Regions from separate parts of the Vibrio eleionomae genome, predicted to be linked through region 1. Evidence: predicted binding sites of a transcription regulator. Region 1 holds the regulator's gene; each other region holds the start of a gene.
The links. Region 1 encodes MetJ, which represses methionine synthesis genes. Its sites were predicted from a motif close to TTAGACNTNTANANGTCTAA; they were not measured.
Positions count from the first base shown of each region.

Region 2: a site for MetJ is predicted at 2,283-2,302, ahead of metH (methionine synthase). Genes of this name have one in related genera too.
Region 3: a site for MetJ is predicted at 5,977-5,996, ahead of metK (methionine adenosyltransferase). Genes of this name have one in related genera too.
Region 4: a site for MetJ is predicted at 5,313-5,332, ahead of metE (5-methyltetrahydropteroyltriglutamate--homocysteine S-methyltransferase). Genes of this name have one in related genera too.

Region 1 covers NZ_WEKT01000004.1:33,422-41,477, forward strand. The annotation lists gene glpX (class II fructose-bisphosphatase) at 1-562, opposite strand, end outside; gene zapB (cell division protein ZapB) at 984-1,226, shown strand; gene metF (methylenetetrahydrofolate reductase) at 1,330-2,223, opposite strand; gene F9817_RS03405 (bifunctional aspartate kinase/homoserine dehydrogenase II) at 2,483-4,894, opposite strand; gene F9817_RS03410 (O-succinylhomoserine (thiol)-lyase) at 4,894-6,060, opposite strand; gene metJ (met regulon transcriptional regulator MetJ) at 6,284-6,601, shown strand; gene F9817_RS03420 (malic enzyme-like NAD(P)-binding protein) at 6,727-8,004, opposite strand.
Region 2 covers NZ_WEKT01000078.1:10,192-18,247, reverse strand. The annotation lists gene F9817_RS22220 (phospholipase A) at 1-808, shown strand, start outside; gene F9817_RS22215 (cation:proton antiporter) at 854-2,170, opposite strand; gene metH (methionine synthase) at 2,351-6,031, shown strand; gene lysC (lysine-sensitive aspartokinase 3) at 6,127-7,473, opposite strand; lysine riboswitch at 7,723-7,898, opposite strand.
Region 3 covers NZ_WEKT01000006.1:76,572-84,627, forward strand. The annotation lists gene fbaA (class II fructose-bisphosphate aldolase) at 1-996, opposite strand, end outside; gene F9817_RS05595 (phosphoglycerate kinase) at 1,157-2,317, opposite strand; gene epd (erythrose-4-phosphate dehydrogenase) at 2,487-3,515, opposite strand; gene tkt (transketolase) at 3,756-5,753, opposite strand; gene metK (methionine adenosyltransferase) at 6,073-7,227, shown strand; gene F9817_RS05615 (SprT family zinc-dependent metalloprotease) at 7,343-7,855, shown strand; gene F9817_RS05620 (endonuclease) at 8,023-8,056, shown strand, end outside.
Region 4 covers NZ_WEKT01000016.1:2,588-10,643, reverse strand. The annotation lists gene F9817_RS10675 (dicarboxylate/amino acid:cation symporter) at 1-580, shown strand, start outside; gene F9817_RS10670 (septation protein A) at 817-1,350, shown strand; gene yciA (acyl-CoA thioester hydrolase YciA) at 1,475-1,873, shown strand; gene F9817_RS10660 (YciI family protein) at 2,015-2,311, shown strand; gene F9817_RS10655 (GspS/AspS pilotin family protein) at 2,313-2,729, shown strand; gene metE (5-methyltetrahydropteroyltriglutamate--homocysteine S-methyltransferase) at 2,855-5,143, opposite strand; gene metR (HTH-type transcriptional regulator MetR) at 5,419-6,330, shown strand; gene F9817_RS10640 (DUF4250 domain-containing protein) at 6,339-6,527, opposite strand; gene F9817_RS10635 (hypothetical protein) at 6,702-7,385, opposite strand; gene F9817_RS10630 (M16 family metallopeptidase) at 7,816-8,056, shown strand, end outside.

The DNA of each region.
Region 1 (8,056 bases):
CGTCACCATCTGGCACAGCAAAGACGCGAACTCCCATTTTTTGCATTTCAGCAATAACGCCATCATGGCGAGGTTTAGCTAAAGTAATCACTACCAGCTCAGAAAGTGGTTTACCGAGTGCTTGAGCAACGTTGGTCAAGTTTTCTGCTAGGGGTTTATTAAGATCGATGCAGCCTTTGGCCTCAGGACCGACGACTAACTTTTCCATGTACATATCAGGCGCTTTTAGAAAGCTGCCTTTTTCGCCGGCTGCAAGCACTGCAAGAGCATTCGATTGACCCATCGCGGTCATACGGGTGCCTTCGATTGGATCTACAGCAATATCGACTGCATCACCACCAACGCCGACTTGTTCGCCAATAAATAACATAGGTGCTTCGTCGATTTCACCTTCGCCAATTACGATTTCACCCGCAATTTCAGTTTTATTGAGCAAGGTGCGCATTACTTCAACTGCGGCACCATCTGCTGCGTTTTTATCTCCACGGCCAAGCCATTTGTACCCTGCTAAAGCGGCACCTTCAGTGACTCGAGAAAAAGCCATTGCCAATTCGCGTTTCATCTTTACTCCAAACCAAATAAACGGGATTTTTTAATACCTAAGTAACCTAACGGAGACGGCGATGAATGATCGTCGGTGGTGGTGTAAAGGGGAAGATGGCATCGAACCCTTAACCGCTAAGTTACTTAGGTAACGAGAACGAATTTTATCATATTAATACGAGAACGGTTGCAGTTTGCATTCCTGTTGCTTTGCACTTGATCAAAACTGCGGTGGAAATTAGGGTAATGGATGAAAAATGAACGACTTAAACTCGGCGAAAAGCCAGTTAGGTAAGCATAATGTCAATTTACGCCTTATTTTTAACCGAATAGCGCAAAATCTCGAATATAGTGAGTGTTTATCGGCGATTGGCTGAGTAGAATGGGGGCATTAGGTGACCACCTGAGTCGCCCCAACCGATTCAATAAAGGGTAAGAACATGTCTTTTGAAGTACTAGAGCAACTTGAAGCGAAAATCCAAACCGCAGTTGATACTATCGCACTGCAACAAATGGAATTAGATGAGCTAAAAGAAGAAAAACAACAACTTCTAAATCAAACAGAAGAAAAGAATGCGCGCATTGAAGAACTAGAACGCCAAGCTCAACAAGTGAAACAAGAACATGAAGCATGGCAAGAACGTATTCGTAGCCTGCTTGGTAAAATGGAAGACGTAGAATAATCGTCTTTTATTGATACTTGATCACCTAATTGGTGTTGGGTAAGAACCAAAAATAAAACCGCTGGCATTATAGCTAGCGGTTTTATTTTATCGAATGTTGACGTTAAGCAGCTGGAGTAGGGCGAATGCCTAGGGTGTGGCATAACGCGTAAGTCATTTCTGCACGGTTGAGTGTATAGAAATGGAAATCTTTTACGCCTTCACGCGATAAAATGCGGATCATATCAATGGCCTGACTTGCCCCTACTAATTGACGAGTCACTGGATCGTCATCTAACCCTTCAAATTGTTTTGCCATCCAACTTGGTATTTTGACGTGGTTTTGCGCTGCAAAGCGTGAAGCTTGTTTGAAGTTAGTGACGGGCAAAATACCCGGAACAATTTCTACATCAATCCCTGCTGTGACGCAGCGGTCGCGAAAGCGTAAGTAGCTTTCCACATCAAAGAAAAACTGGGTAATCGCGCGGTTAGCTCCTACTTCTACTTTACGGCGCAGATTAAGTAAATCGGCTTGGGCGCTTTTTGCTTCAGGATGAACCTCTGGAAAAGCGGCGACTGAAATATCAAAATCGTGACGAGATTTCAGCAGTTCGACGAGATCTGATGCATACATGTCAGGCTGCCCTGCACCTTCAGGAATATCGCCTCGTAAAGCCACAATATTGCGAATATCATTGTTCCAATAGTCGTCAGCAATCTTAATCAGCTCTTCACGAGTAGCATCAATACAGGTTAAATGAGGGGCTGATACTAAACCGGTCTTGTCTTTAATTTCTTTAATAATCGAGTGAGTACGATCACGCTCGCCAGAGTTAGCACCATAGGTAACGGAAACAAAACTTGGGTTCAACGTTTTTAGGCGGTGAACTGAATTCCAGAGGGTTTCTTCCATTTTTTCGCTGCTTGGTGGAAAAAACTCAAATGACACATTGATGTCCGATAGTTCGGCGATGTTTTGGTTTAAAGCATCAATATGACTAGCGTGTGTGTATCCCATTCTCTTCTCCTGCGAGCAGTCGCCAACGTGGACGGCCAACGAATCTTATTTTTGACGTTTAGACGTCTATATGTCCAAATAATGTGTTGAACTGGCTACAATGTCAACAATATTAACTTGAATATAATTCATATAACGAATGAATTCTCATCAAGTGGCCATGTTTTTAGTGTGGTTAATTTGGCATTGTAAATGAAATTAATGAGATAGCTGTAGTGGGGGAGCAAAAAATTAACCCGCCAGATGGCGGGTTATGACATTAAAGGAAACTTGCAAGTAAGTTTAAATCGGATTGGATAGCTCCAGCGGTCACTTCTCGGCCGGCTCCAGGGCCGCGAATAACCAATGGGTTATCTCGATACCACTTACTTTCAATCGCGAAGATATTGTCGCAAGGTAGTAAGTTGGCAAGAGGATGTTCTCGTTCTAGAGCTTCTACACCTACAGTGGCAATACCATTCTTTTCTAAACGTGCCACATAACGCAGTACTTTGTCTTCTTCTTGGGCTTTTTCTAGGCGTTCTGCGAGCGATGTATTAAGTAATTCACTCTGATCTAAAAATTCATCCAGTGGCAGTTTAGTCAGTTCATCGGGCACCAAAGATTCTACTTTGACGTTTTCAGGCTCGATATCAAGACCCGATTCACGAGCTAGAATCACCAATTTTCGCATCACATCTGAACCATCAAGGTCATTGCGTGGATCGGGTTCGGTTAGACCCTGTTGCCATGCTAACTCGACTAATTCGCTAAAGGGTACGCTGCCGTCGTATTGTTGGAATAACCACGATAAGGTTCCTGAGAAGATACCGGATAACGCCATAATTTCATCACCACTTTCGCGTAAATCACGAAGCGTATGATTGATAGGTAATCCAGCACCCACAGTGGCATTGTATAGCCAATGACGGCTAATTTTAGAGAACGCATCTTTGACTTGATTGTAATATTCGCTTGGAGCGGAGCCAGCAACTTTATTAGCGGTAATGAGGTGCATACCTTGCTCTGCAAATTGTAGATATTGCTGGGCAAGTTGCTCGCTGGCGGTTACATCGAGAATAATAACGTCGTCGTAACCTTCAATATTACCTAAGCGTTCTATCCACTCTTGGCCATCATTCGGTTGGGCTTCACTTGGATCGATCGTCAGAACTTTTTGGGCATCAAAACCTTCAGGATTGAAAAGGTAGTTTTGACTATCGACTACCGCAACTAAGTCAAACGACATGCCACGGCGACGCTCTAACTCTTCTTTTTGTTGAGCGAAAAGTTTTAACCAGCTCGACCCGATATTACCTTTGCCACACAATGCTAAGGCTACCCGTTTTTGGGCTTGGAAAAGCTGTGTGTGAATATCATTGACGAGAGGTTCGATTTCAGTTTGGCGCATCACTGCAACCAGACTTAACCCTGATTCTGTCGCAGAGATGAACTCTATCGGACAGTTTTTGGTTTGCTGATAGAAGCCAAAACAGTGGTGAGCGTTATTGGTTACTCCAGCACCGACCGCTGCCACTAAACAGAAGCCTTCTTTCAATTTAATTTCCGCTTCAGTGGCTGAATCTTGTAGATAATCCAACGCGCCAGAAGCTATTTCAGCGGTATACGCTAAGCGCAGTAAGTATTGGTCTGCTTGTGTTTCAAACGCTAATGGCTCTAATTGAACGCGCTTGAGACGTTCCAAAATGCCGGTTTTCATCCGCTCAAAATCATGGTTTTGACCAAATGAGAGCTCAATAAGCAGCACATCATCTAATGAGGTGATGATTTTGGCGCCGCGACCAGAAGCAAGAACTCGTTCAATGCGAGTTGAACCTGATTCTGGGCGGTAACTACAACGTAGAGCTAAATCCATTGTACTTTGTGCTACAGGCTGTAGCGTGCGGCTATGCAACACTGGCGCAGCTAAACGGGCCAACTCATTGGCTTCATCTAAGCGAAGTAATGGGAGTAGGCAAGCATCGTTAACTAAACGGGGATCTGCGCTAAATACCCCAGCAACATCACTCCAAATAGTCACTTTACTGACATCCGCAAGAGCGCCAATGATTGTGGCAGAATAGTCAGAGCCATTACGGCCCAATAGCACAGTTTCACCCGCACTATTTTGTGCCATAAAGCCAGTAATAATGACGCGTTGATTACTATATTGCGCTAAAATACTGTGTAACAGTGGATAAGATGCCGCGCGATCAATTTCTGGTTGTGTGCCCGCTTCGGCACGCAAGAAATGTCGTGCGTCTTCGGCGACAGCAGCGAGACCTTCTTGATTTAATAAGGCGGTTAATAGGCGAACTGACCAGCGTTCACCATGTCCGAGAACAGCAGCTCGTTGCGCAGTGGTAAGTGGTGCTGTGAGTTCGCCTAAAGCGCTACATTCTGCACTAAGTTCAGTTTGTAGATGGTCCGCTTGTTCACCTTCAAGTAAACCGTCAATTAATTCCGATTGATACTGACGAAGCGACTGTAAAGTTTCATGTGCTAACCGACCATCTTTATTGAGGGCATCGACAAACGTGATAAGACGGTTAGTGGTTTTCCCTGCCGCAGAGACAACGATTAAATCGTTGTCTTGTGAATATTCCTTCAAAATATGAGCAACACGCTGATAGCATTCAGCGTCTGCTAGGCTACTACCACCAAATTTATGCAACTGGCGTTGGGTAGTCATTAACGGATCTCCTTGGCCTTATTGAAGGCTTGGTCTAAATCGGCGATCAAATCTTCTGGATCTTCCAAACCGACTGATACACGCAGTAATAAGATTGAAACCCCAGCCTCTGCCAATGCTTTTTCACCCATAGCACGGTGAGTCATTGTCGCCGGGTGGCAAATTAAACTTTCAACACCGCCAAGCGATTCAGCGAGAGAGAACAATTCTAATGAACTTACAAATAGTTTTAATTGTTCGTAAGAGCCATTGACTTCAAAGCTTAGCATTGAGCCAAAACCGGACTGTTGTTTTTTCGCAATATCATGTCCTGGGTGATTTGGCAGGCTAGGGTGATAAACCACTTTTACTAGCTCTTGTTTAAGCAAGTAATTCAAAATTTGTTGAGAGCTTTCTTCGTGCTGACGCATACGAGCCGGCAGAGTACGCAGACCGCGTAGTGTCATATAACTATCAAACGGTGTACCAGTTGCGCCGATACAGTTACCCCACCAAGCAATTTTTTCTGCATGCTCGGCATCTTTACTGATCACGACACCGCCAATAACATCGGAGTGACCGTTAATGTATTTAGTAGTTGAATGGATAACGAAGTCAGCACCGAGCGTTAGAGGCTTTTGGTACACAGGTGTCAAAAAGGTATTGTCGACAGCGACAAGGGCACCAATTTGTTTTGCTTGCTGGCACACTTTTTCGATATCAATCACACGAACCAGTGGGTTAGATGGGGTTTCTAGTAGAATCAATTTTGGCTTTTGCGCTAATGCGTCGGCAAACGCTTTTTCATCTGATTGATCAACAAACAGTACTTTAAAATCGCCTTTTTGCGCACGAGTATTGAATAAGCGGTAAGTACCACCATAACAGTCGTGTGGAGCGATGATGATATCATCAGGACCGATAAACGCAGAAACCCAAAGGTTTAGAGCTGAAGTACCGCAGTTGGTAATCGTCGCGCCTACACCACATTCGAGTTTTGAGAGTGCTTCTTCCAATAAGTTACGGTTTGGGTTACCTGAGCGGGTATAGTCATAGTTTGGCACTTCGCCAAACGCAGGAAAGCCGTAGTTAGTGGATAGATAAATGGGTGGAACAACAGCGTGATACTGGGTATCGGATTCAATACCAGTACGAACCGCCACGGTAGCGGGTTTGCGAGTGGTCATAAGTGTTTCCTTTCCTGTGTGACTCTATGTTTGTTGCGTTTATCATATCTGACGATCTAAACCACAGATAACGATATATGATGCATAGCCTCACACTTTACTGTTGAAAAAAGAAGACGTCAACACTTCTAGACGTCTATATGTCTTTGCTTATGGCAGTAAATCCCGCTAAAATTGGGGTCTTTAATATTCATTAGTGAAATTAGTTTAACGAAGGTGCGCAATGGCAGACTGGAACGGCGATTATATTAGCCCTTATGCAGAACATGGTAAGAAGAGTGAACAAGTAAAAAAAATTACCGTATCTATTCCTCTTAAAGTACTTAAAGTGTTGACTGATGAGCGTACTCGCCGCCAAATCAATAATTTACGTCATGCTACTAACAGTGAACTTCTGTGTGAAGCGTTTTTGCATGCGTACACTGGTCAGCCTTTGCCGACCGATGAAGATTTGCGAAAAGATCGCCCAGATGACATTCCTGTTGAAGCCAAAGAGCTAATGACTGCAATGGGCATCGAATTTGAATCATTTGATGACTAAGTCGTATTACTATTGTTAATGACGTTTGCACATTCGCGTCATTAAAAGTAAAAAGCCCCCAACCAAGGTTGGGGGCTTTTGCATTTAGGGATAAGCATTACTCAATATTGCTTATTAGTCAGACCTTAGTCTTCCATGTAACCTGCTGGTAGCTCGATACGAGCAACACCTGAGTCTACTGCAGCTTGAGCCACTGCGCGAGCAACACGAGGAAGTAGGCGTGCATCCATTGGTTTTGGAATGATGTAATCAGGACCAAAGCTCAGTGATTCAACACCCGCTGCTTTTAGTACGTTTGCAGGAACGTCTTCTTTTGCTAATGAGCGAATTGCTTCAACCGCAGCCAATTTCATTTCAATGTTGATTTCTCTCGCGCGAACATCTAGAGCGCCGCGGAAAATAAATGGGAAACATAATACGTTGTTAACCTGGTTAGGGTAGTCACTACGACCTGTGCCCATAATCATGTCTGGACGAGCTGTTTGAGCTAATTCAGGTTTGATTTCTGGATCTGGGTTAGAACATGCAAAGATAACTGGTTTATCAGCCATCAGCTTGATCTGTTCTTCTGTAAGCAGGTTAGGACCTGATACACCAAGGAATAGATCCGCACCTTCAATAACATCAGTCAGAGTGCGTTTGTCTGTGTTGCTCGCAAAGCGCTGTTTGTGTTCATTGATGTCGCTACGACGAGTATGAATTACACCTTTACGGTCTAACATGTAGATTTTTTCACGCATTGCACCGCATTGGATAAGCAATTCCATACATGCAACCGCTGCAGCACCAGCGCCAAGACAAACGATGGTACATTCTTCAAGTTTTTTACCTTGAAGTTCGATAGCGTTCAGCATACCTGCTGCGGTTACGATTGCTGTACCGTGTTGGTCATCGTGGAATACTGGCACATCACAACGTTCAATCAAGCGACGTTCGATTTCGAAACAATCAGGTGCTTTAATGTCTTCTAGGTTGATGCCGCCGAATGTATCCGCAATGTTAGCAACCGTATCAACGAACTCGTCGATAGTGCGGTGTTTTACTTCGATGTCGATAGAGTCGATACCAGCAAAGCGTTTGAATAGTAGCGCCTTACCTTCCATTACTGGTTTAGAGGCAAGCGGACCTAAGTTACCTAGGCCTAGGATTGCGGTACCGTTTGAGATAACGGCAACGGTGTTACCTTTACCTGTGTATTTGTAAACGTTTTCTACGTTTTGCGCGATTTCACGCACTGGCTCTGCAACACCTGGGCTATAAGCTAGAGATAAGTCTTCAGCAGAGTCCGCAGGTTTAGTCAAAGAGATCGCAATTTTACCTGGAGTTGGTATTGCGTGGTAATCAAGGGCTTTTTGGCGAAACTGTTCTTCTGCAGTCAGTTCCTGTTGATTGTCATTGGACATAGCTGTTCTCTGTTATTGTTTGTAGAAAAGCCGACCATTCTAAAGCAGTAAT
Region 2 (8,056 bases), on a different contig from region 1:
GTTAGTCGATGAGAGAACAAAAGAAGAACACAAAGTGATGGATAATCCTTTCGTGATTATGCCACACAAAGCTAACTACCTTTTACCTGTTACTTATAACCCTCACCCTAATAACAAGCCTTTTCGCGATGATGATGAATACGCTGATTCACTAGATAATTTTGAGGCCAAGTTTCAAATCTCTTTTAAAATGCCTCTTGCTATTGATCTTGTGGGTGATGGTGACTTGTACTTCGCCTATACCAACCAGTCATGGTGGCAGGTATACAATAAAGACAGTTCTGCGCCATTTCGTGAAACCGTCCATGAACCAGAACTATTTTTATTGTTTGATAATGATTGGGAAGTCGCTGGATTTAAAAATTCTTACTGGATGGTCGGTGCTGATCATCAGTCTAATGGGCGTTCTAGTACCCTATCTCGTAGCTGGAATAGACTTTATGGCTCTATGATATTTGATAAAGGCCCATTAGCTCTAAGTACAAAAGTATGGTGGCGTATACCTGAGAGTGAAAAAAGTAGCCCAACAGATGCGACTGGCGATGATAATCCTGATATTACGCATTATATGGGTAACTTTGAATTAACAGGCTTGTATGGTGTGGGTGAGCAACGCTATAGCTTTATGTTTCGTAATAACTTAGAGAAGCACAACCGCGCTGCTCTAGAGTTAACTTGGAGTTATCCAATTCATCGTAATTTACGTGCGTATGTTCAGTATTTTAATGGTTATGGTGAAAGTTTAATTGATTATAACGTTCATACTCAAAGAATTGGTGTGGGTATCGCGTTAAATGATTTGCTGTAATTGGCATATAAAAAAGGAGCGCTAGTCGCTCCTTTTAATTTGGGGTTAGCGGGCGTTCTCTGGGGTTTCTTCCTCTGTATTCGAGGCCATGTTTTTTTCCTCCATTTTTGCCTTTTCAATCATAGGAGTAATGGTTGAACCCTGGATTAAAATGGAGAACACGACAACGGCATAGGTCATGACTAGAATTAATTCTTTCACGTCGATGAGTTTGTCTGGAATCACCATGATCCCTGAAGGGATGGAAAGTGCCATTGCTAACGCTAGCCCACCGCGTAAACCTCCCCAAGTTAGAATGCGAATCGACCATGGGTTATAGGTTCTATAGCGTTTAAAGCCGATGTATGGAACCGCAACACTGGTATAGCGACCCAAAAGAACTAATGGAATAGCAATTGCCATTACTATCCAATCTTCTTCATGAAATTTGAATAGCAACATTGACATACCGATTAACAAAAATAGCACACCATTTAGAAATTCATCCACCAATTCCCAAAAGTGATCTAGGTGTTCTTCACTCTCTTTAGAGAAACCGATAAATCTCGTCCAATTACCAATCATGATGCCTGACACGACCATTGCTAATGGTCCGGATACATGGATGATATCGGCAAATACGAAACCTGCAGTCGGAACGCCGATGGTTAAAAGCAGCTCCATTGAGTGGTCGTTAGTGGCACTGATGAGGTAGTGAAAAATTAAACCCAATACAAAACCATAGATAATGCCGCCTATCGCTTCATGAATGAATAGTCCTGCCACACTTCCGATAGTTGGAGCTTGTGATCCAAAAGCAATAGTGAAAATAGTCACAAAAATAACCAAGCCAAACCCATCATTAAATAGTGATTCCCCTTCAATTTGAGTAGAGATCCTTTTTGGGGCGTTGAGTTTTTTCACAATGGCTAGAACAGCTATCGGGTCTGTGGGTGAGATAAGTGCTCCGAATAGCATGCAATAAACTAATTGCAGATTTATCCCTACGAGCTGACAAAGCCAGTAAAGTCCAAAGCCAATAAAAAAGGTTGAAAAAATAGTGGCTCCGAGTGCTAAAACGGCAATTTCCCATTTTTGATCCTTGAGATTGGGGAGTTTGATTCCTAATCCACCGGCAAATAAAAGAAAACCCAATATTCCTTTAAGTAAAAAATCCTCGAAGTTAATACTAGTCATAGTTTGTCTGGCGATTTGGGTGAGGTTAAACCAATTATTTTGACCAGCAACTAGAATGAGTAAGGAAAGCAGCATTGAACCCGCCGTGATGGCAATTGTTGTTTGCATTTTTCCGATCTTGCTATTGAAAAAAGCAATCAACATTGCAGCGGCAGAGAGAAAACAAAGTGTGTAATAGACTGACATTTTCTTCACTTATGTAACAAACAATGAACGGAAATTGTCGTTCGATGGTGAATAAATAGCAAACACTTTTTGTTGAATGTCTAATCACTATATTTCTTAAGGATTTTTGTTTTTAGACGTCTAGATTTCCATATGAGTTATGGTAGGATGCAAATTAAGCGTAAGGAATGGGGCTGTATTGTGGGTAGTAAAATACGACATCAAATAGAACAACAATTAAAACAACGCATACTGCTAATTGATGGCGGTATGGGGACTATGATTCAAAGTTATAAGCTGGAAGAGGAAGATTACCGAGGAGATCGGTTTGCTGATTGGCATTGTGATCTGAAAGGTAATAATGATCTACTCGTACTCAGTCAGCCTCATTTGATCAAGGAAATCCATTGTGCCTACTTAGAAGCTGGCGCTGATATTCTTGAAACTAATACATTTAATGCCACGACGATTGCAATGGCTGACTATGACATGCAATCTTTGAGCGAAGAGATCAATTTTTCAGCAGCAAAACTGGCTCGCGAAGCCGCTGATGAGTGGACCCGAAAAACACCAGAAAAACCGCGTTATGTCGCGGGAGTTCTCGGTCCTACCAACCGAACATGCTCTATCTCTCCTGACGTGAATGACCCAGGATTTCGTAATGTTTCGTTTGATCAATTAGTTGAGGCGTATTCTGAATCGGCTACTGCCCTTATCAAAGGCGGAGCAGATCTCATCCTAATTGAAACCATATTCGATACCTTAAATGCAAAAGCGTGTGCTTATGCCGTTGAAGTGACGTTCGAACAGTTAGGCGTCGACCTTCCTATCATGATTTCCGGCACTATTACTGATGCCTCTGGCCGTACTTTATCGGGTCAAACTACAGAAGCGTTTTACAACTCTATGCGCCATGTCACGCCTCTATCCTTTGGTTTGAACTGCGCATTAGGACCGGACGAATTACGGCAGTATTTGGGGGAAATGTCGCGTATTTCTGAGACATTTGTTTCAGCACATCCTAACGCCGGACTACCTAACGCGTTTGGTGAATATGACTTATCTCCAGAAGATATGGCGAAGCATATTGGTGAATGGGCTAAAGCGGGTTTTCTTAACTTAGTGGGGGGCTGTTGTGGTACGACTCCAGAACATATTCGTCAGATGGCTCAAGTGGTTGAAGGTGTTCCTCCCCGCCCATTACCCGATATGGCTGTTGAATGTCGTTTATCTGGTTTAGAACCGCTCAATATAGCTAAAGAAACGCTCTTTCTTAACGTTGGCGAAAGAACCAATGTTACGGGTTCTGCTCGCTTTAAACGGTTAATCAAAGAAGAACTCTACGATGAGGCCCTAGATGTTGCGCGTCAACAGGTTGAAAATGGTGCACAAATCATTGATATCAACATGGATGAAGGGATGTTGGATGCTGAAGCATGCATGGTGCGCTTCCTCAATCTTTGTGCGTCAGAGCCAGAAATATCCAAAGTGCCTATCATGGTGGACTCCTCTAAGTGGGAGGTTATTGAAGCGGGCCTGAAATGTATTCAAGGCAAAGGCATCGTTAACTCTATTTCTCTAAAAGAAGGGGAAGAAAAATTCATCGAGCATGCGAAAACGGTGCGCCGCTATGGTGCTGCTGTAATTGTGATGGCTTTTGATGAAGTAGGGCAAGCGGATACTCGTGAGCGTAAGTTACAAATTTGTACTCGGGCTTATCGTATTTTGGTTGATCAAATAGGATTCCCTCCAGAAGATATTATTTTTGACCCCAATATCTTTGCAGTTGCGACTGGTATTGATGAGCATAATAACTACGCGCTCGATTTTATTAATGCTGTCGCCGATATTAAACGAGATCTTCCATATGCCATGATTTCTGGTGGGGTATCAAACGTTTCGTTCTCTTTCCGCGGTAATAATTATGTGCGTGAAGCGATTCACGCGGTATTTCTCTACCATTGTTTTAAAAATGGTATGGATATGGGGATTGTTAATGCTGGCCAGTTAGAAGTCTATGACAATGTGCCTGATAAACTGCGAGAAGCTGTTGAAGATGTTATTTTAAACCGTCGTGATGATGGGACTGAGCGCTTGTTAGAAATCGCAGAAGAGTACCGCTCTAATGCTGTGGGGAAAGAAGAAGATGCTTCCGCTCATGAATGGCGTACTTGGCCAGTAGCGAAACGCCTCGAACATGCATTGGTTAAAGGTATCACAGAGTTTATCGTTGCAGATACGGAAGAAGCTCGCATCAATGCAGCAAAACCGTTGGAAGTGATCGAAGGTCCGTTAATGGACGGCATGAATGTTGTTGGTGATCTCTTTGGTGAAGGAAAAATGTTCCTTCCTCAAGTCGTAAAATCAGCGCGTGTAATGAAGCAGGCTGTTGCTCATTTAGAGCCTTATATTAACGCGGAAAAACAGCAGGGTTCGAGTAACGGTAAAATTCTGTTAGCGACTGTGAAAGGTGATGTACACGATATCGGTAAAAATATCGTTGGTGTGGTGCTGCAATGTAATAACTTTGAAATTATCGACCTTGGTGTCATGGTCCCTTGTGAGAAAATTTTGAAAGTCGCTCAAGAAGAAAATGTCGACATTATCGGATTGTCAGGTCTTATCACACCATCTTTAGATGAAATGGTCCATGTTGCTAAAGAGATGGAGCGTTTGGGATATGAAGTGCCATTACTGATTGGTGGTGCTACAACGTCTAAAGCGCATACCGCAGTCAAAATTGAGCAAAATTACCATAACCCTGTAGTGTATGTGAATAATGCATCTCGAGCTGTTGGTGTTTGCGCTGCATTGCTTTCTGATGAGCAACGTCCTGCGTTTGTTGAAAGGTTGGATGCCGATTACGAACGCACCCGTGAGCAGCATGCTCGCAAAAAGCCCAAATCGCGACCAGTGACTTTAGAAGAGGCAAGAGCCAATAAGGTCGCTCTCGACTGGGATTCATATACTCCGCCTAAGCCGGCTAAACCTGGCATTCATGTCTTCGAAAATATGTCGGTGAATACCTTACGCCAATATATCGATTGGACACCATTTTTCATGACATGGTCATTAATGGGTAAATACCCAGCGATTTTTGAACATGAGGAAGTGGGAGAAGAAGCAAAACGTCTATTCCACGACGCAAATGAATGGTTAGATCGTATTGAAGCTGAAGGTTTACTGACTGCATCAGGAATTTGCGGTTTATTTCCAGCCGCTTGTATCGGTGATGACATTGAAGTATATGCGGATGAAAATCGTAGCGACGTGAGCCATATTTTGCATCATCTACGGCAACAAACATTGAAACCTAAAGGTCCTAACTACTGCTTATCTGATTATGTAGCGCCAAAAGAAAGTGGTAAAGAAGATTGGATTGGCGCATTTGCGGTAACGGGAGGGATCAATGAGCGTGAACTTGCTGATGAATTTAAAGCACAAGGTGACGATTATAATGCCATCATGGTTCAAGCTGTAGCAGACCGTTTAGCGGAAGCATTTGCCGAGTATTTACATCAGGTGGTTCGTAAAGATCTTTGGGGTTATGCTCCTGATGAAGCGTTGTCTAATGATGACCTTATTCGGGAAAAATATCAGGGTATTCGCCCTGCTCCAGGCTACGCTGCCTGTCCGGAACATACCGAGAAAGGTCAGATATGGGAGTTACTGAATGTTGAAGAGGCGATTGGTATGCAATTGACCTCCAGTTATGCAATGTATCCTGGAGCTTCAGTCTCTGGTTGGTATTTCTCTCATCCTGACTCACGTTATTTTGCCGTGGCTCAAATTCAAGCCGATCAAGTTGCAAGTTACGCAGAACGCAAAGGTTGGGACCTACTTGAAGCAGAGAAGTGGTTAGGACCGAATATTAATGGTTAGTTAGTACTTTGCATAAAACAAAGGCCATCGTTATAGCGATGGCCTTTTTACACTCTCGTTGTTGTTTTATTTAATTTAGCTTTTTATTTAATTCTTTATTCAAATAGTTCAGCGTGTAGGTGCTGAATGACTTCTTTAGCTGAAGAAGAGTCGACTAAGAAGCAAAGGTTATGATCACTTGCGCCATAACAGATCATTCGTAGGTTGAAATTATCTAACACCCCAAAGACTTGTTTTGCATAGCCTCGGTTTTCCATTTGGTTACCGATTAGCGCTACTAGACTTAAATCATGCTCTACTTTTACAGTACATAAATCTTGTAATTCATCTTTAACCGCTTGAGGTAGTTCTGGTGAACCACCAGAAGTGTCGGTTTTATCGAGGGTTAACGAGACACTGATTTCTGAAGTAGTAATCAAATCAACTGAAATTTTATGTTTAGCAAGAATTTCAAATACTTTGGCTAAGAAACCGTAGGTTTGGAACATGTTTGCACTGTGCAGCGTTACCATGGTTTGGTTTGAACGTAATGCTAATGCTCGGAATTGGGGAGCGCTTTCAACTTCTTGGCGGATCCAAGTACCACCTTTTTCTGGTTCTTTTGACGATCCCACAAACACAGGGATACCGTCGCGGAGAGCGGGTAATAATGTTGACGGGTGCAGTATTTTAGCACCAAAGTTAGCCATCTCAGATGCTTCACTAAAACTGATTTCTGGAATTGGTTTAGCATGAGGAGCAATACGAGGGTCGGTGCTGTAGATCCCTGGAACATCAGTCCAGATTTCTAGACCAGAAGCTTGTACGGCTTCTGCAATTAGTGCCGCGGAATAGTCACTACCACCGCGTCCTAATGTAGTGGTTATGCCTTGTTCGTCAGAGCCGATAAAGCCTTGAGTAATTACGACATGTTGTTGGCAGAGTGGGGTGAGCTTCTCTTGAGCTAATGCGCTAATCTCATTTAATTGAGGCTCTGCCTTACCGTAATTATCATCAGTACGAAGTACATCACGAATATCAAAGCGTACAGCATTTACACCGCGTTCTCGCATCAATTGAGCCAGAATGTGAGTGGACATAAGTTCGCCACAAGCAACTAAATGGTCGGTCAATTTTTTGCTCGATTGGAAAGACGCGGCTTCAGCGCAGCTTTTTACTACATCTAAAATAGCATGAACGTCTTTTTCTACCTGAGTAGGTTCAGCTAATTGGTCAATAATCGTGTGGTGAATCTCTGCAATTTGCGTAATTATTTGCGCACGTTGTTCTGGTTCTGCAATGCCATTTGCTAGTTCGACAAGCAGGTTAGTGACTCCTGAACATGCACTGCTTACGACCAGTTTAGTTTGAGGGTTGTTTTCAATAATAGCTGAACAACGACTCATCGCAGCGAAGTCCGCTACACTGGTTCCGCCAAACTTAGCCACATTAAATGCGCTCACGATAGATTCTCCCAATACTTCCTAAATGATAATGTTAGGCTGATATACCCAGCCAGTGTCCTAAACCGTATCTAATGAGATATGAGCATTGAACATCACTCACACCGATGAGTTATTATGCCATTTTGTGTGTATATTCTTGTATATCAATAGCTTGTTTTTATCGGTATTGCTCAATATCTAATATAGATGGTTATTTTAAGAGAGGATGCTAAGAGCAAAGTAGAGGTGTAACTTAAGGAAGGTTATTACCTCAGAAGCTCTTCGTTAGATAGAACTAACGACAGTTGAAGGGATTCAGCCCATTCACCCGACAAATCATGACCACATTATGATTCACCTCGGCACTACTCCCCCTCAATGTTTTGTCTTGGAGTTGTGGCTCCACAAAACAGCTACCTGGGTAGTGCTCCTCTTCTGCTTGATTGCCTTTTCATTGAACGTTTTTGAGCGTGGAATGTCAATCGTAAATTGCATGAATATTTTGATAATCGGCAAATCAATGCATTATTTTTAGTTTCATACCTTAGTGAGGCAGTGGAAAGGAATATTTGGCGGGATTTTAAATCACTGTCTAACCTTA
Region 3 (8,056 bases), on a different contig from region 1:
TACACGTGGATCGTAGTATTTTTTGTTTGGTGCGTCTTCACCAGTAGGGTTGCCGATTTGACCTTGTAGGTAATCGTGGTTTTCCGCTTCGTATTCGCGGATACCATTCCAGCAAGCCCATTGTGTATCAGTATCGATGTTCATTTTGATAACACCGTAGCTGATTGATTCTTTGATTTCTTCTGCAGAAGAACCTGAACCACCGTGGAATACGAAGTTCAAAGAGTTTTCTGGAAGATTGAATTTCTCAGAAACGTATTTTTGAGAATCACGAAGAATAGTTGGAGTCAGAACAACGTTGCCTGGTTTGTAAACACCGTGTACGTTACCAAATGAAGCAGCGATAGTGAAACGAGGGCTGATTGCGTTTAGTTTTTCGTATGCGTATGCAACATCTTCAGGTGAAGTGTAAAGCTCTGAAGTGTCCATATCTGAGTTATCAACACCGTCTTCTTCACCACCAGTACAACCTAGTTCAATTTCTAGAGTCATGTTCATTTTAGACATGCGTTCTAGGTATTTAGAAGAGATTGCAATGTTGTCTTCTAGAGACTCTTCAGACAAATCGATCATGTGAGAAGAGAATAGAGGTTTACCAGTTTCAGCGAAATGTTTTTCGCCTGCGTCTAGTAGACCGTCGATCCAAGGAAGTAGTTTTTTCGCTGCGTGGTCAGTGTGAAGGATAACAGGAACACCGTAAGTTTCAGCAACGGTGTGTACATGTTTTGCACCAGCAATTGCACCAAGCACTTGAGCTTGTTGACCTTCTAGTTTTAGACCTTTACCTGCAAAGAATCCCGCGCCACCGTTAGAAAACTGAACGATAACAGGAGATTTAACTTTAGCAGCAGCTTCTAACACAGCATTTACTGAGTCAGAACCTACACAGTTAACTGCTGGAAGAGCAAAGTTGTTTTCTTTTGCTACTGCAAATACTTTCTGTACGTCATCACCAGAAATAACACCTGGTTTTACGAAATCGAAGACCTTAGACATGGATTTGATCCTATATTTTCTCGTTTTAAAAACAAAACGGTTAGTTAAATCTTGTTTACGGCTACCACAACAATCCTAGCGCAAATTTACCAAAATAGTGACTAAGAGAAGTAGCCAAATAGAAGCGAGAACTATACTTCCCGCTCCTTTTATTTATCTATTATTTAGCGCGAGACTCTAGCATTTCAACCGCTGGTAATTTTTTGCCTTCAACAAATTCAAGGAAAGCACCGCCGCCAGTTGAGATGTAAGAAACGTCAGCTTTGATGCCGAATTTATCGATAGCTGCTAGTGTGTCACCACCACCAGCAACAGAGAAACCTTCAGATTGAGCAATCGCTTCAGAGATACCTTTAGTACCAGCTTCGAAGTTTTTAAATTCGAATACGCCAACAGGACCATTCCAAAGAATAGTTTTCGCGTTTTTAAGGATTTCAGCTAGTTGTGCAGTTGAATCTGGACCAAGGTCGAAGATCATGTCGTCATCTTGAACGTCTTCAACTTTCTTGATTTCAGCTTCTGCGTTTTCGTCGAATGCTTTAGCACATGCAACGTCAGTTGCTACTGGAATTGCACACTCTTCCATCAGTTTTTTCGCTGTATCAACTAGGTCAGCTTCGTAAAGTGATTTACCTACGTTGTGGCCTGCAGCTGCGATGAATGTGTTTGCGATACCGCCACCGACAACAAGTTGGTCAGCAACTTTTGATAGTGATTCAAGAACAGTCAGCTTAGTAGAAACTTTTGAACCACCGACGATAGCAACCATTGGACGAGCTGGTTTGTCCATTGCTTTAGCTAGAGCTTCAAGTTCGTTAGCAAGTAGAGGGCCAGCACAAGCGATAGGAGCGAAAACGCCAACACCGTAAGTAGAAGCTTGAGCGCGGTGAGCTGTACCGAACGCATCCATTACGAATACGTCACATAGTGCTGCGTATTTTTTAGATAGTTCGTCTTCGTTTTTCTTTTCGCCTTTATTAAAGCGAACGTTTTCAAGAACAACCAATTCACCAGCGTTTAGTTCAAGACCGTCTAGGTAATCTTTAGCTAGTTTAACGTCGCAATCTAGTGCGTCGTTTAGGTAGTTTACAACTGGTTGTAGAGAGAATTCTTCAGCGTATTCGCCTTCAGTAGGACGACCTAGGTGAGAAGTCACCATTACTTTAGCGCCAGCAGCTAAGCAGTGTTTGATTGTAGGGATTGATGCCAAGATACGTGCATCTGAAGTCACTTTGCCATCTTTCACTGGTACGTTAAGGTCGGCACGGATAAATACGCGTTTACCTGCTAGGTCCAGGTCAGTCATCTTGATTACAGACATGATTTGTCCTCTCAAATTTTCAAAGAAATAAAGTTTGTTCACCCCGCCCCTAGGCCGGGCTCTGATATTCTTTCGTGTTCTACTGTTTTTTGATGTTCTATTTTTCGAACCGGGATAGAGGATATTTATTTCAGTGCAGAAAATAAATATTTTTTCCTCGAAATGTGGGCTATGACTCAGTTGCCTGCATTGCTAATGCCGTATCGAGCATTCTATTAGCAAATCCCCATTCGTTATCACACCAAACGAGCATCTTGACCAACTGCCCGTTACTCACTCTCGTTTGCGACCCATCCACAATAGCACTATGTGGGTCATGATTAAAATCGATCGAAACAAGTGGTGCTTCAGTATAATCAACTATATTTTGTAATGTACACTGAGACGCTGTCACAATGGTTTGATTTACGTCATTAACTTTCACTTTTGTGTTAACTGTGACACTTAAATCCATTGCCGTAACATTAACCGTTGGCACTCTCACAGAAATTGCTTCGAATTTGTTGGAAAATTTCGGGAATATCCGCTGAATACCTTTATGTAACTTCGTATCTACAGGAATTATAGATTGTCCTGCAGCACGTGTTCGACGTAGATCTGTATGGTACGCGTCTATGACCTGCTGGTCATTCATTGAAGAGTGAATTGTGGTGATTGTCCCAGAATCAATACCAAATGTTTCATCAAGCACTTTGATAATCGGAACGATGCAGTTTGTGGTGCAAGAACCATTAGAAACAATACGGTGTTCGTTGGTTAACGTCTCATGATTAACGCCATAAATAATCGTATTGTCGAGATCACTCGCACCAGGGTGAGAAAACAGTACCTTATTCGCCCCAGCGTCAATATGTTTGATTCCATCAGCATGACAACCATACACCCCGGTACAATCGAGTACGATATCCACACCAAGATCATGCCAAGGTAACATTGGAATGTCTTCCAAATGTAAAATTCGAATGGTATCGAAATGCTCTTGATCGTGATGAACATAGATATGTTCTTGATCATTTGTAATTTTCTTACCAAAACGACCATGACTGGTATCGTATTGGAGTAAATGAGCCATTGCATCTGGTTTGGCAAGTTCATTCACTGCCACAACCTTAATCTGCTGACTTTTGCCGCTTTCATAGACAGCACGCAATACATTACGTCCTATCCGACCAAATCCATTAATTGCTACCCTTAGCATCTATCCTGCGCCAATATCTGTTGTTGGTTTGCACAGATACTACTCCATTCATTGACAGTTATCACTTGGAAAGTGAAATTCATTAACCAAACCAATAATGCTTTAAAAATTAATTACATTTAAGTACGCAAATAAGCAAATTGATGCCTATACAGATAGAGCAGATAATTGAGACATGACTTGAATTTCAAGGATAAAAAAAGGGCCAAGCGGCCCTTTAAAATTTGAGTTGAAGCTAGCTTAAGCAATAATTTCGTTTGCTTTAGCCACAACGTTTTCTACGGTGAAACCGAACTGTTCGAACAGTTGCTCTGCCGGCGCAGATTCACCAAAGGTCGTCATACCCACGATACGTCCATTCAAACCAACGTATTTGTACCAGAAATCAGCAATACCCGCTTCAACAGCAACACGTGCTGTTACGTCAGCAGGTAGAACAGCTTCACGGTAAGCCGCATCTTGTTTATCAAACGTATCTGTTGATGGCATAGAAACAACGCGAACAGCTTTACCTTGTTTTTCAAGTTCTGCCGCAGCGTTGACTGCAAGTTCAACTTCAGAACCTGTTGCAATTAGAATCAACTCTGGCTTACCTGAGCAGTCTTTCAAGATGTAACCACCTTTAGCAATATCAGCCACTTGCTCAGCAGTACGCTCTTGTTGTGCTAGACCTTGGCGAGAGAAAATAAGTGCTGTTGGTGCATCTTTACGTTCGATTGCCAATTTCCAAGCTACAGCAGATTCCACTTGGTCACATGGGCGCCACGTACTCATGTTTGGAGTAAGTCGTAATGAAGCAACTTGCTCGACTGGTTGGTGAGTCGGACCATCTTCACCCAAACCAATTGAATCATGGGTGTAAACTTGGATATTTTGAACTTTCATCAATGCAGCCATGCGCATTGCGTTACGAGCATATTCCATGAACATTAGGAACGTTGCGCCGTAAGGAACAAAGCCACCATGAAGTGCAATACCATTGATGATAGCAGTCATACCAAATTCACGTACACCGTAGTGGATGTAGTTGCCTGATGCATCTTCAGCAGTTAATGACTTCGAACCAGACCACATGGTTAAGTTTGATGGCGCAAGGTCAGCAGAACCACCCATAAATTCAGGCAGTAATTTACCAAATGCTTCTAATGCATTTTGTGATGCTTTGCGCGATGCAATTTTTGCAGGATTTGCTTGAAGCTCAGCGATAACTTGGCTGGTTGCTTCTTCCCAATTAGCGGGTAAGTCACCCGCAACACGACGCTTGAATTCAGCCGCTAATTCAGGGTATGCCGCTTCATAAGCCGCGAATTTTTGATTCCAAGCCGCTTCAGATGCAGCACCTGTTTCTTTAGCATCCCACTGATTGTAGATATCAGTTGGAACTTCAAAAGGACCGTAGTTCCAACCAAGGAAATCACGCGCTTCTTTAATCTCATCAGCGCCAAGAGGAGCACCGTGACAATCGTGAGAACCCGCTTTGTTTGGCGAACCAAAACCAATAATGGTTTTACAGCAGATTAATGTTGGACGAGATGTTTCTTCTTTTGCTGCTTCAATCGCTGCATTGATCGCTTCAGGATCATGGCCATCAACCGCGGGAATAACATGCCAGCCATAAGCTTCAAAACGTTTTGGTGTGTCGTCAGAGAACCAGCCTTCTACATCACCATCAATAGAAATACCGTTGTCATCCCAGAAAGCAACCAGTTTACCAAGACCTAGTGTTCCCGCTAGTGAACACGCTTCATGAGAGATACCTTCCATCATACAACCGTCGCCCATAAAGGCATAAGTGTAGTGGTCAACGATATCGTGGTTTTCTTTGTTGAACTGAGCAGCTAACGCTTTTTCAGCTAATGCCATACCAACAGCGTTGGTGATCCCCTGACCTAGCGGTCCAGTCGTTGTCTCAATACCTGGCGCATAACCGTATTCAGGGTGGCCTGGTGTTTTAGAGTGAAGCTGACGGAAATTTTTCAGGTCTTCAATAGAGAGATCGTAACCAGTAAGGTGCAATAGTGAATAAATCAGCATTGAACCATGGCCGTTTGAAAGAACAAAACGGTCGCGATCGGCCCAGTTAGGGTTTTTAGGGTTGTGATTTAAGTGACTACGCCATAGAACTTCGGCGATGTCTGCCATCCCCATAGGTGCACCAGGGTGGCCAGAGTTAGCTTGTTGAACTCCGTCCATGCTTAATGCACGAATTGCGTTCGCGAGTTGTTTGCGAGAAGACATGTCAGCTCCTAAAAAAGCAGAAATAAATTATCCATAATAATGTGTTCTGCATTGTCGCAAAGCCCCTGTAACACTGCAAACCTTTTGCAATCCTTTTAGGCTTTATTTGCCCGTTGCTATCTCAGTTTTTCAGCACCAGTCACCTTGCCTATATGACAATCTGCAAACGTTTACTTATTTCTCATAACAAAAAGAACTTGTAATTTGATTATGGGATCCTAGAATAGACGTCTAGATGTAGAAACGCCTACATATTAATCGATAGTGCGGAGTAGCGCGGTCTTGAAGCTACTCTTATTTGACAAATATTGGAGTTATCATGGCTAAGCACCTGTTCACTTCTGAATCTGTATCAGAAGGCCATCCAGATAAAATCGCAGACCAAATCTCAGACGCGGTCCTAGATGCTATTTTGGAACAAGATCCAAAAGCACGTGTTGCTTGCGAAACTTATGTAAAAACCGGCATGGTTATGGTCGGTGGCGAAGTAACAACTTCAGCATGGGTAGATATTGAAGAACTCACTCGTGAAACCGTACGTGAAATTGGTTACACAGGGTCAGATATGGGCTTTGACGCCGGCTCTTGTGCTGTTCTCAACACTATTGGTAAACAATCACCAGATATCAACCAAGGCGTTGATAAATCAGATCCTAAAGAACAGGGCGCTGGTGACCAAGGTATCATGTTCGGTTACGCAACAAACGAAACTAGCGTGTTAATGCCTGCGCCAATTACTTACGCGCACCGCCTAATGCAGCGTCAAGCAGAAGTTCGTAAAAACGGCACACTTCCTTGGTTGCGTCCAGACGCTAAATCTCAAGTAACCTTCAAATACGATAATAACCAAATTGTTGGTATTGATGCCGTCGTTCTATCTACTCAACACGCCGACAGCGTTTCAACCGCTGACCTTCGTGAAGGTGTTATGGAAGAGATCATCAAACCAATCCTTCCTACTGAATGGTTAGACAAAGAAACTAAATACTTCATTAACCCAACCGGTCGTTTCGTTATCGGTGGTCCAATGGGTGACTGTGGTCTAACAGGTCGTAAAATTATCGTTGATACCTACGGCGGTGCAGCTCGTCACGGTGGCGGCGCATTCTCTGGTAAAGATCCATCAAAAGTGGACCGCAGCGCAGCATACGCAGCACGTTACGTAGCGAAAAACATCGTTGCAGCTGGCCTTGCAGATCGCTGTGAAATCCAACTTTCTTACGCAATCGGTGTTGCCGATCCAACATCAATCATGGTCGAAACATTTGGTACTGAAAAAGTATCAACTGACGTGATTGTTAAAGCAGTACGTGAATTCTTCGACTTACGTCCATACGGTCTGCAAGAAATGTTAAGCCTACTGCAACCTATCTACAAAAAGACTGCAGCATACGGTCACTTTGGTCGTGAAGAATTCCCTTGGGAAGCGACCGATAAAGCGGCTCTATTGCGTGAATTCGCAGGTTTGAAATAAACCGTCGCAGCTAGATTGAAAATGAATAGAAGGCCCTGACTCCGTCAGGGCTTTTTTTATATTGCCAGCTCGATTAGTATACCAAGCAGAAATGCCCCCGAAGTTAGAGCACTGCATGACTCAACCTACCATAGGCCCAGACTTAACCAAACAAGCTCAAAGCGTTCTACAACGCTGTACAGAACAAGCAAATCAATATTTTTCTACTGCTCTGCCTACCCCCTCGTTAAGCTATAAACTACGTGGTAAAGCGGCAGGTAAAGCTTACATGCACCTTAATGAAGTTCGGCTCAATCCCGTTTTATTTAATGAAAATAAAACTGCCTTTCTTGAGCAAGTGATCCCACATGAAGTGGCTCATATTGTCACCTACCAATTGTTTGGCCGCGTGCGTCCGCACGGTAAAGAGTGGCAAGCAGTCATGACGCAAGTATTCCATTTAGCACCGGATACAACCCATCAATTTTCCGTGCTATCAGTACAAGGCAAAACCTTTGAATATGCTTGCGCCTGTCAACATCACCAACTCTCAATCCGTCGTCATAATAAAATCCAACGTGGTCAAGCAGTGTATCGCTGCCAACATTGCCATCAAGAAATACGCTTTACGGGAAAACGTTTGAGTTAACCCCCTGTGATTAAGAACAAAATATCTAACCTTATGTCAGTATTATGTGTTTTCTCATCATCCGTTTCTGTTACCGATAGATTTCATATTTTTGAGTGTTAGACTGAAAAAATCATACTTTTTTCAGTCTTGTAATGAACAAATTTAAAACATTAATTCTCTCCATCATGATGATGGTTTTCTCTTCTTTTAGCTCAGCTC
Region 4 (8,056 bases), on a different contig from region 1:
CGCGATTCTTATTTTCGGCTTTGTTGCTTACCCATTGATGATTCAATTGTTTACCAAAACATCCGCGAAAAAATTCATCACAGCAATGAAAAAACCACAAGCGGTGGCGCTGTCGACAGCATCGTCTATGGCAACACTACCAGTCAATATGGATACTTGTGAAAACGAACTTGGTGTAAGAAATTCTACGGCTTCTTTCGTGTTACCTCTTGGCGCAACGATCAACATGTCAGGTAATGCGATCTACTACGGTTTAGTCGCTATTTTCTTTGCGCAACTGTTTAATATCGATTTATCCATGGGGGCTTACGTCGCGATCATCCTAACGTCTACATTAGGTGCTGTCGGTCAAGCAGGTGTTCCTGGACCTTCATTCTTAGTCGTTGCGGTATTGCTTGCAGCAGGTATTCCAATCGAAGGCTTGCCACTATTGTTTGCGTTAGACCGTATCTTTGACATGATTCGTACAGCACTGAACATTACTGGTGATGCGGCATGTGCTCTTATTGTTGATTCTCTAATTAAAGACGAAGAAACAGAACAAAACACAGATAAACAGTACGATACGCAACAAGCATAATCGGCCTGCGGTGCCATGCATCCTAAAAAGCCATCTTCGGATGGCTTTTTTCATTGAGATGACATTGATCTTTCCCTCACTAAGCTACTATCAATATTCATTATCCAATATCGTCTTCTTCCCGATTGCAGCTTCTCAAAATAGGGACGGCCCTAGGTTAATAACTAAATAACTGTTTAGTTCAACCAACGAATTGGGTAGACTGTCAAAAGTGTAATGACTGGATGTATACATAGATGAAACAACTGATTGACTTTATCCCACTGATCATATTTTTTGCTCTGTTTAAATTTTACGACATCTATGTCGCCACTGGTGCCTTAATCGCCGCCACCGCAGTACAAATAGCCGTCACCTATCTGATATACAAAAAAATTGAAAAGATTCAATTAATTACTTTTGCCTTAGTCGCTGTGTTTGGCGGTATGACCATCGCTTTGCATGATGCCGATTTTATCAAATGGAAAGTGACCATCTTATACGTTGTATTTGCTGCTGGATTGACCATTAGCCATTTAATGGGTAAGTCAGCGATTAAAAGCATGTTAGGCAAGGAGCTTACTCTGCCAGAACATGTGTGGGCCAAAATTAACTGGGCTTGGGTGGTATTTTTCAGCGTGTGCGCGGTCATCAATATCTATGTTGCCTATCGACTTCCGCTTGATGTCTGGGTCAATTTTAAAGTGTTTGGCCTGTTAATAGCGACCTTTGTTTACACTTTGTTTACTGGACTTTATATCTATAAACATATGCCTAAAGAATCAAAATAAATCTCATCAATTGCCGCCTAATTAGCCTTGTTTAGGTGATGAACCAAACGGATTTTTTTTGTTATAATCCAATCTCTTGTCAGCGACCATTATGGTCGCTGTTATTTTTATAGCGGATCAAACAATGACTCAAGAAGTGAATTCCCCGAAAGGCCAATTACTACTTCGTACCCTTGCTATGCCAGCCGACACTAATGCAAATGGTGATATTTTCGGTGGTTGGATTATGTCTCAACTCGATTTAGCGGGGGGAATTCTGGCAAAAGAAATCTCTAATGGCCGAACTGTGACAGTCTCTGTCTCCAGTATCACGTTTCAAAAGCCAGTAAGTGTTGGAGATGTTGTCTGCTGTTATGGCGATTGTGTTAAAATCGGCCGAACATCGATGACAATTAATCTTGAACTGTGGATCAAACCCGTAAAAGATGGCATTAGTGACCGCTTTCAAGTTTGTGAAGCAACGTTCCACTATGTCGCAATTGATGATAATGGCCGCCCTCGACCAATAAACGCCGGCAGCTGATCACAGATATTTAATCCAAATGGTTTAAATTGATAGAACTTTCAGTACATTGAACTGCCTTAAGACAGTTAAAGACACTGACTCGTATTTGTTACCGTGTGAATGCTCGAGTAAGGAATGCACCAATATAAGGAAATCAATATGTTATACGTTATCTTTTCTCAAGATATTGAAAACTCATTGGAGAAACGCATGAGCGTTCGTCCTGCTCACCTTGCCCGTCTTCAAGTCCTGCAAGATGAAGGTCGTTTGGTAACCGCTGGCCCAATGCCTGCGATTGATGCAGAGAACCCGGGTGAAGCAGGCTTTACTGGTTCCACCGTTATTGCTGAGTTTGCTTCTTTAGAAGAAGCGAAAGCGTGGGCTGACGCCGATCCTTATGTTGAAGCTGGTGTCTATGCTAGTTCTATTGTAAAACCATTTAAAAAAGTATTTTAATATGAAAAAACGCACCTTGGGTGTCGCAGCACTCAGTATTGCACTGTTAGCCGGGTGTAGCTCTGCCGACAGTGAAAAACAGAAAAATCTAGAAATAGCAGCGACAAACCGTGCCGCTTTGCTTTCCTCTGAGCTTCCTTTGGAATATGGTCCTTTACATATTTTACGCGCGAACTCGAAAGGCTCCATGATCGAAATGATGATGGTATACAACACGGATGCGGAAGGTGCGAAACCAATCAGACAAGTTCTAAGTAGTAGTGAAATGGCGTTTTGCCATGACAAAACAATTATTGAAAACTTAACTGCTGGCATCACATACCGCATCAAAATGCGTAATAGTCGTGGTAAGTTAATGGTTGATCAGGTCATCAATACAAATACCTGTGATGCGCTACTACGAGCCAAGTCAGATTAGAATCTGTTAACATTTGTTACTTAGAAAATAGTGCCCGAGATCATGCCACATGACCTTCTTCAGGCACTATTTTAATTTGCAAATCAACTCACCCCACCTGTCATCGCCATACTCATTCGTGGTGTTTATTCAGATTGCCACTCTTTTCGCAGTACTTTTGCTGCTGTAATCATATTCGCTAATGACGCATCTACTTCTGACCAATTACGGGTTTTGAGCCCACAGTCAGGATTCACCCACAAACGCTCTACTGGTATTTTCTCTGCCGCTTTGCGCAGCAAAGCTTCTATCCATTCAGAAGTCGGTATATTAGGTGAATGAATGTCGTAAACGCCAGGACCAATCCCATTTGGATAATTAAACTCTTCGAACGCTTTAAGTAATTCCATATTGGAGCGAGAAGTTTCAATAGTAATAACGTCAGCATCCATTGCCGCTACTGATTCAATAATCTCGTTAAATTCGCTATAACACATGTGGGTATGAATTTGTGTTTCAGCCTTGGCCACACTAGCACTGATACGAAACGCCTCTACAGCCCAGTCCAAATACGCTTGATGCTCACGCTGTTTAAGAGGCAAGCCTTCACGAAATGCAGGCTCATCAATTTGAATAATGTCGATCCCGGCCTGCTGTAAATCGTTTACTTCGTCTCTCAATGCCAACGCTAACTGCTGTGCAATGGTTTTACGTGAAATATCTTCACGTGGGAAAGTCCAACACAAAATCGTCACCGGACCTGTCAACATACCTTTCATTGGTTTATCAGTCAGTGATTGTGCATAGGTAGACCAACCAACGGTCATGGGTTGTTCTCGTTCAATATCAGCCACCACAATTGCAGGTTTTACACAACGCGAGCCATAACTTTGTACCCACCCGAACTGAGTCGTTTGGAACCCAGAGAGTAATTCAGCGAAATATTCCACCATATCATTACGCTCCGGCTCACCGTGAACCAAAACATCTAAACCTAATGCCTCTTGTCGTTTAACCGCATCTTCAATATGACCTTTAATGGCAGTAATATAGTCATCTTGTGCTAGTTTTCCAGTTCGAAAATCACTACGTAAACTCCGTATTTCTCCTGTTTGGGGGAACGAACCAATGGTCGTAGTCGGCAACAATGGTAATCCAATGGCTTCCTGTTGATGGTGGGCTCGTTTTGGATAAGCGGCACTGCGCTGAGCAAGGTTTGCAGATATAGAGTTCAAGCGCTGCTGTACCGCTGGTTTATTCACGTAATCTGCAGATTTACGCTTTTCAATTGGTTGACTATAAGTTTTACACTGAGAGATCGCATGTTCATCACCATCTAAAGCACGGCCCAAAAGCACCACTTCTGCCACCTTTTGTTTGGCAAACGCAAACCAACTCCGAACTTCCTGAGAGAATTTTGCTTCATGCTCAAGATTCACCGGACTATGTAATAATGAGCAAGAAGATGCCACCCATAGTCGTTGACCAAACTGACGCTTTAATGGTTGCAAGCGCTCTAACCATTCAGAGACATTGGCACGCCATACATTTCGGCCATTAATTGCCCCAACAGAAAGCACCCAATGTTCAGGTATTGCCTGCGCCACTTGCTCTAATTGCTGTGATGCGGCTTGAACATCAATATGTAATCCAGCCACGGGCAGTTCAACAATGCTATCCAAGACGTCAGTTACACTATCGAAATACGTGGTTAAAAGCAGTTTTAAATCGCACTGCAATGCTTGGTATGCGGGTTGAAAACTGGTAAGCCAGCGTGAGTCGAGATCCAATGCCAAGATGGGTTCATCAATTTGTACCCACGTCACACCTAGTGTGACCAGCTTATTTAGAATCTCTTGATAAGCTTTCAGTAATTTGGGTAACAACGTCAAACGATCAAAACCTTGCTCCACTTCTTTACCCAAATAGAGATAACTTAATGGCCCGAGTAACACGGGTTTAACGCTATGTCCTAACTTTTGCGCCTCTTGAACTTCATCAAATAACTGTGCCCACGTTACAGAAAATTCATCTTGAGCACTGAATTCCGGAACAATGTAGTGATAATTGGTATTGAACCACTTAGTCATATCAGAGGCCGCATGCCCTTGGCAGCAAGCGTTATGCTGTGATTGACCGCGGGCAATCTTAAATAGGGTATCTAAGTTATTATTTCCATCACGATGACGTGCGGGAACGTGTCCAAGCAGTAAGGAGGTCGTTAATACATGGTCATACCAAGCAAAATCTCCTACAGTCGCAAAATCAAGCCCAGCATCTTGCTCCAGTGACCAGTTCTGAGCGCGAATATCGCTGCCCAGTTGCTGCAATTGAGATTGTTCAATGTCACCACGCCAATAACGCTCTAATGCAAATTTGAGTTCACGTTTTTCGCCAATACGGGGGTAACCGAGTATATGAGTTGTTGTTGCCATCTGTCTGTCCTTTACATTGTCTGCAATGCATCCCCATTCACTATTACTTGAAGATGTCTAGATGGCTAAAATATCTCTCTGTGACGTTGTTTGAGCAAACGGCAAATATTCAACTTGTTTATTAAAATAATTCATGTAATTGTATTTGATATTATAATTATTTCATTCTATAGACGTCCAGACGTTTACAAGTCTGAAAAATAAGTTTAGTTTATAACGCTAAGTTGGTTCTGCTTGGTTACATAACAAAAAGCGAATAAGAAGAAAGGAATGTCATGATAGAGCTCAAACATTTACGCACTCTAGTTTCGTTGCGCGATACGGGGTCATTGACTTCCACCGCTACTGCATTGCATCTCACTCAATCAGCCCTATCACATCAAATTAAAGATTTGGAGTCGCGGATAGGTGGCCAATTGTTTTTGCGTAAAACTCGGCCAGTTAAATTTACTTCAGAAGGTGAGATTCTGTTGCATCTAGCCGATGAAGTTTTACCCAAGTTGGCAAAAGCAGAGAATGAATTAGCGGGTCTAAAAGAAGATATTAATGGGCGCTTGCACATGGCTATTGAGTGTCACTCTTGCTTCCAATGGCTCATGCCTGCGCTGAGAGAATATCAAGTGGCATGGCCTTCTGTTACCCTCGATTTTTCTTCAGGTTTTGGATTTGAACCACTTCCGGCACTTCTTGCCGGTGAGCTTGATTTATTAATTACTTCAGATATTTTGCCTCGCTCAGAGGTTCATTATGAACCATTGTTTGATTTTGAAATGCGCTTGGTGACTGCAACTACCCATCCTTTAGCGGAGAAAGAGTTTATCACTCCAGAGGATTTAGCCAGCCAAACGATGTTGACTTACCCGGTCCAAAAGCAGCGCTTAGATGTTGTGAAACACTTTTTGCAACCGGCAGGTATCGAACCCGCTCGTTGGAAACAAGCAGATAACACATTAATGCTGGTGCAAATGGTGTCAGCTGGATTAGGCGTTGCTGCCCTACCAAACTGGGCTATCAGTGAATTTTCACGCCAAGGTTTAATTACAAGTAAACCTCTCGGTAAAGGGTTGTGGCGACGCTTGTTTGCCGCCACACGCAATAGCGAAAAAGATAAACGCTACCTTCAAGCGTTCTTCTCTACCGCTCGTCAACAATGTAAGAGCCACCTTGAAGGGATCAAGATCGCTTAAACCATAGACTAGCGAAACTGATTGGTAAGCGGGTCATAACGATACCCTGAGTCTTCTAGCTTTTCGACTAAATGAGTAGGCTCTATTTCATAGGTAATCACCAAATCATCCAAGCTGTGGCATTCAAGCCGCAGCTTTTCGTTGATAATACCTAGCAAAATGTGGGGATCAAATTGGTTTACATTGCTCAGTTCCATCTTACCTCTCCTTTACACTCTTATTGTGTAATTAGTGATTAAAGTAAGCATAGACAAAAGAATGCAAAGTTATCCTCTATAAAAAACATGGCACACAATGAAATTGTGACGCGGATCATTGGGCAATAAAAAACTCACTGCGCAATATTCAGTGAGTTTTCCACAATCGTGCTGTTATACCACTTGATATAGACGCTCAAATCCGAACATGGATATCAACAAAACAATTTGTGCTACCACAAGCTGCAATTTACCGACAGGTTTGCTAGCCACAATGTGCCAACACCAAATAATGATGCCGATAACCATTAACGCAAAGTACGTCAGTACTTGATGAGTTAACTGGCTTAATTCAATCGGCTCCAAATGATAAGCAAATGGAACGATGCATAAAGCCACTAACATGGCACCTAATATGCCACCCACTGGCAACAACCGATTAAATGCTTGCAAACGTGAACGAGCAATCGTCATCATCAAGTGAGCAAAAATACCACCCAGCACGAGTAAACTCACAAAGTGAGCGATCCCCGCAGACCAATGCCCATATTGGAATGATTGCCACAAGACACTCACAAAAGCCAAAATATCCGCACCATACATCACTGTTAATGGCCCTTCATCACGCGTTTTCTTGGTCTGTACTTTTGAACAAAAATAAATGATGGCGCCAGCGATCAGTAAAGCGTCTAAATGAATAGAAGCAACCGCTAGCCAAAGTACGGCAACAGCGGGAAGGACTTTATGCACACGCCCACGCTGTCCGGGGCAAATCTCCCCTTTCACCATAATAAGAGTCAAAATAAGCTGAGCGCCAAGTAACATTGGCGGTAATACAGAAAGCAAAGTGTGAATCATGGATATCTAATATAAGATGATTGAAAGGCGTAAGAATAACAAAATATCAGGTTAAATTCTTGCGCAGAAACAAATTCTATCGGTTCATTTTATTCTCCAACCAACCATGCATTATCTCCTAACTTTATAAAACTCGCCCTTTGGGAGCTCATCAACAAACCTATTTCTGCGCTCAATCACGTTAAAAGGGAATGACCATTCCTGCCGTGATTGAGCTTGACCTAGGCTCGTTGATGAAGCTCTGAATCCTGCATCTCGAGGTCATTTGGGTATAATTTCCTACTCATTAACTCAATGGTTATTACTGCTAGAAATATAGTCATTTGCTAATAATTAATTGATATGGCAAATGTTAGAGCGAAGTGAATATATTACCTTGATTTCATATTATTTTTTTATATTATATCCGCATTAAAAATAAGGAAATATTATGCAACGTCAATTTGCTCTCTTCTGGATTATCACCCTTGGCCTACTTTATTCTATTTCGGCACAATCTACTCCCCTAAAACAAGATGCCCATTGGGTGCATGGACAACTTGATAACGGAATGAAATATCATTTCTATCGCACGACAAAACAGCCAAAAGTGTCACTTCGCTTATTAATGCATGTGGGGGCAAGAAATGAAACCGTCGCCCAATGGGGTACAGCTCACTTTATCGAACACA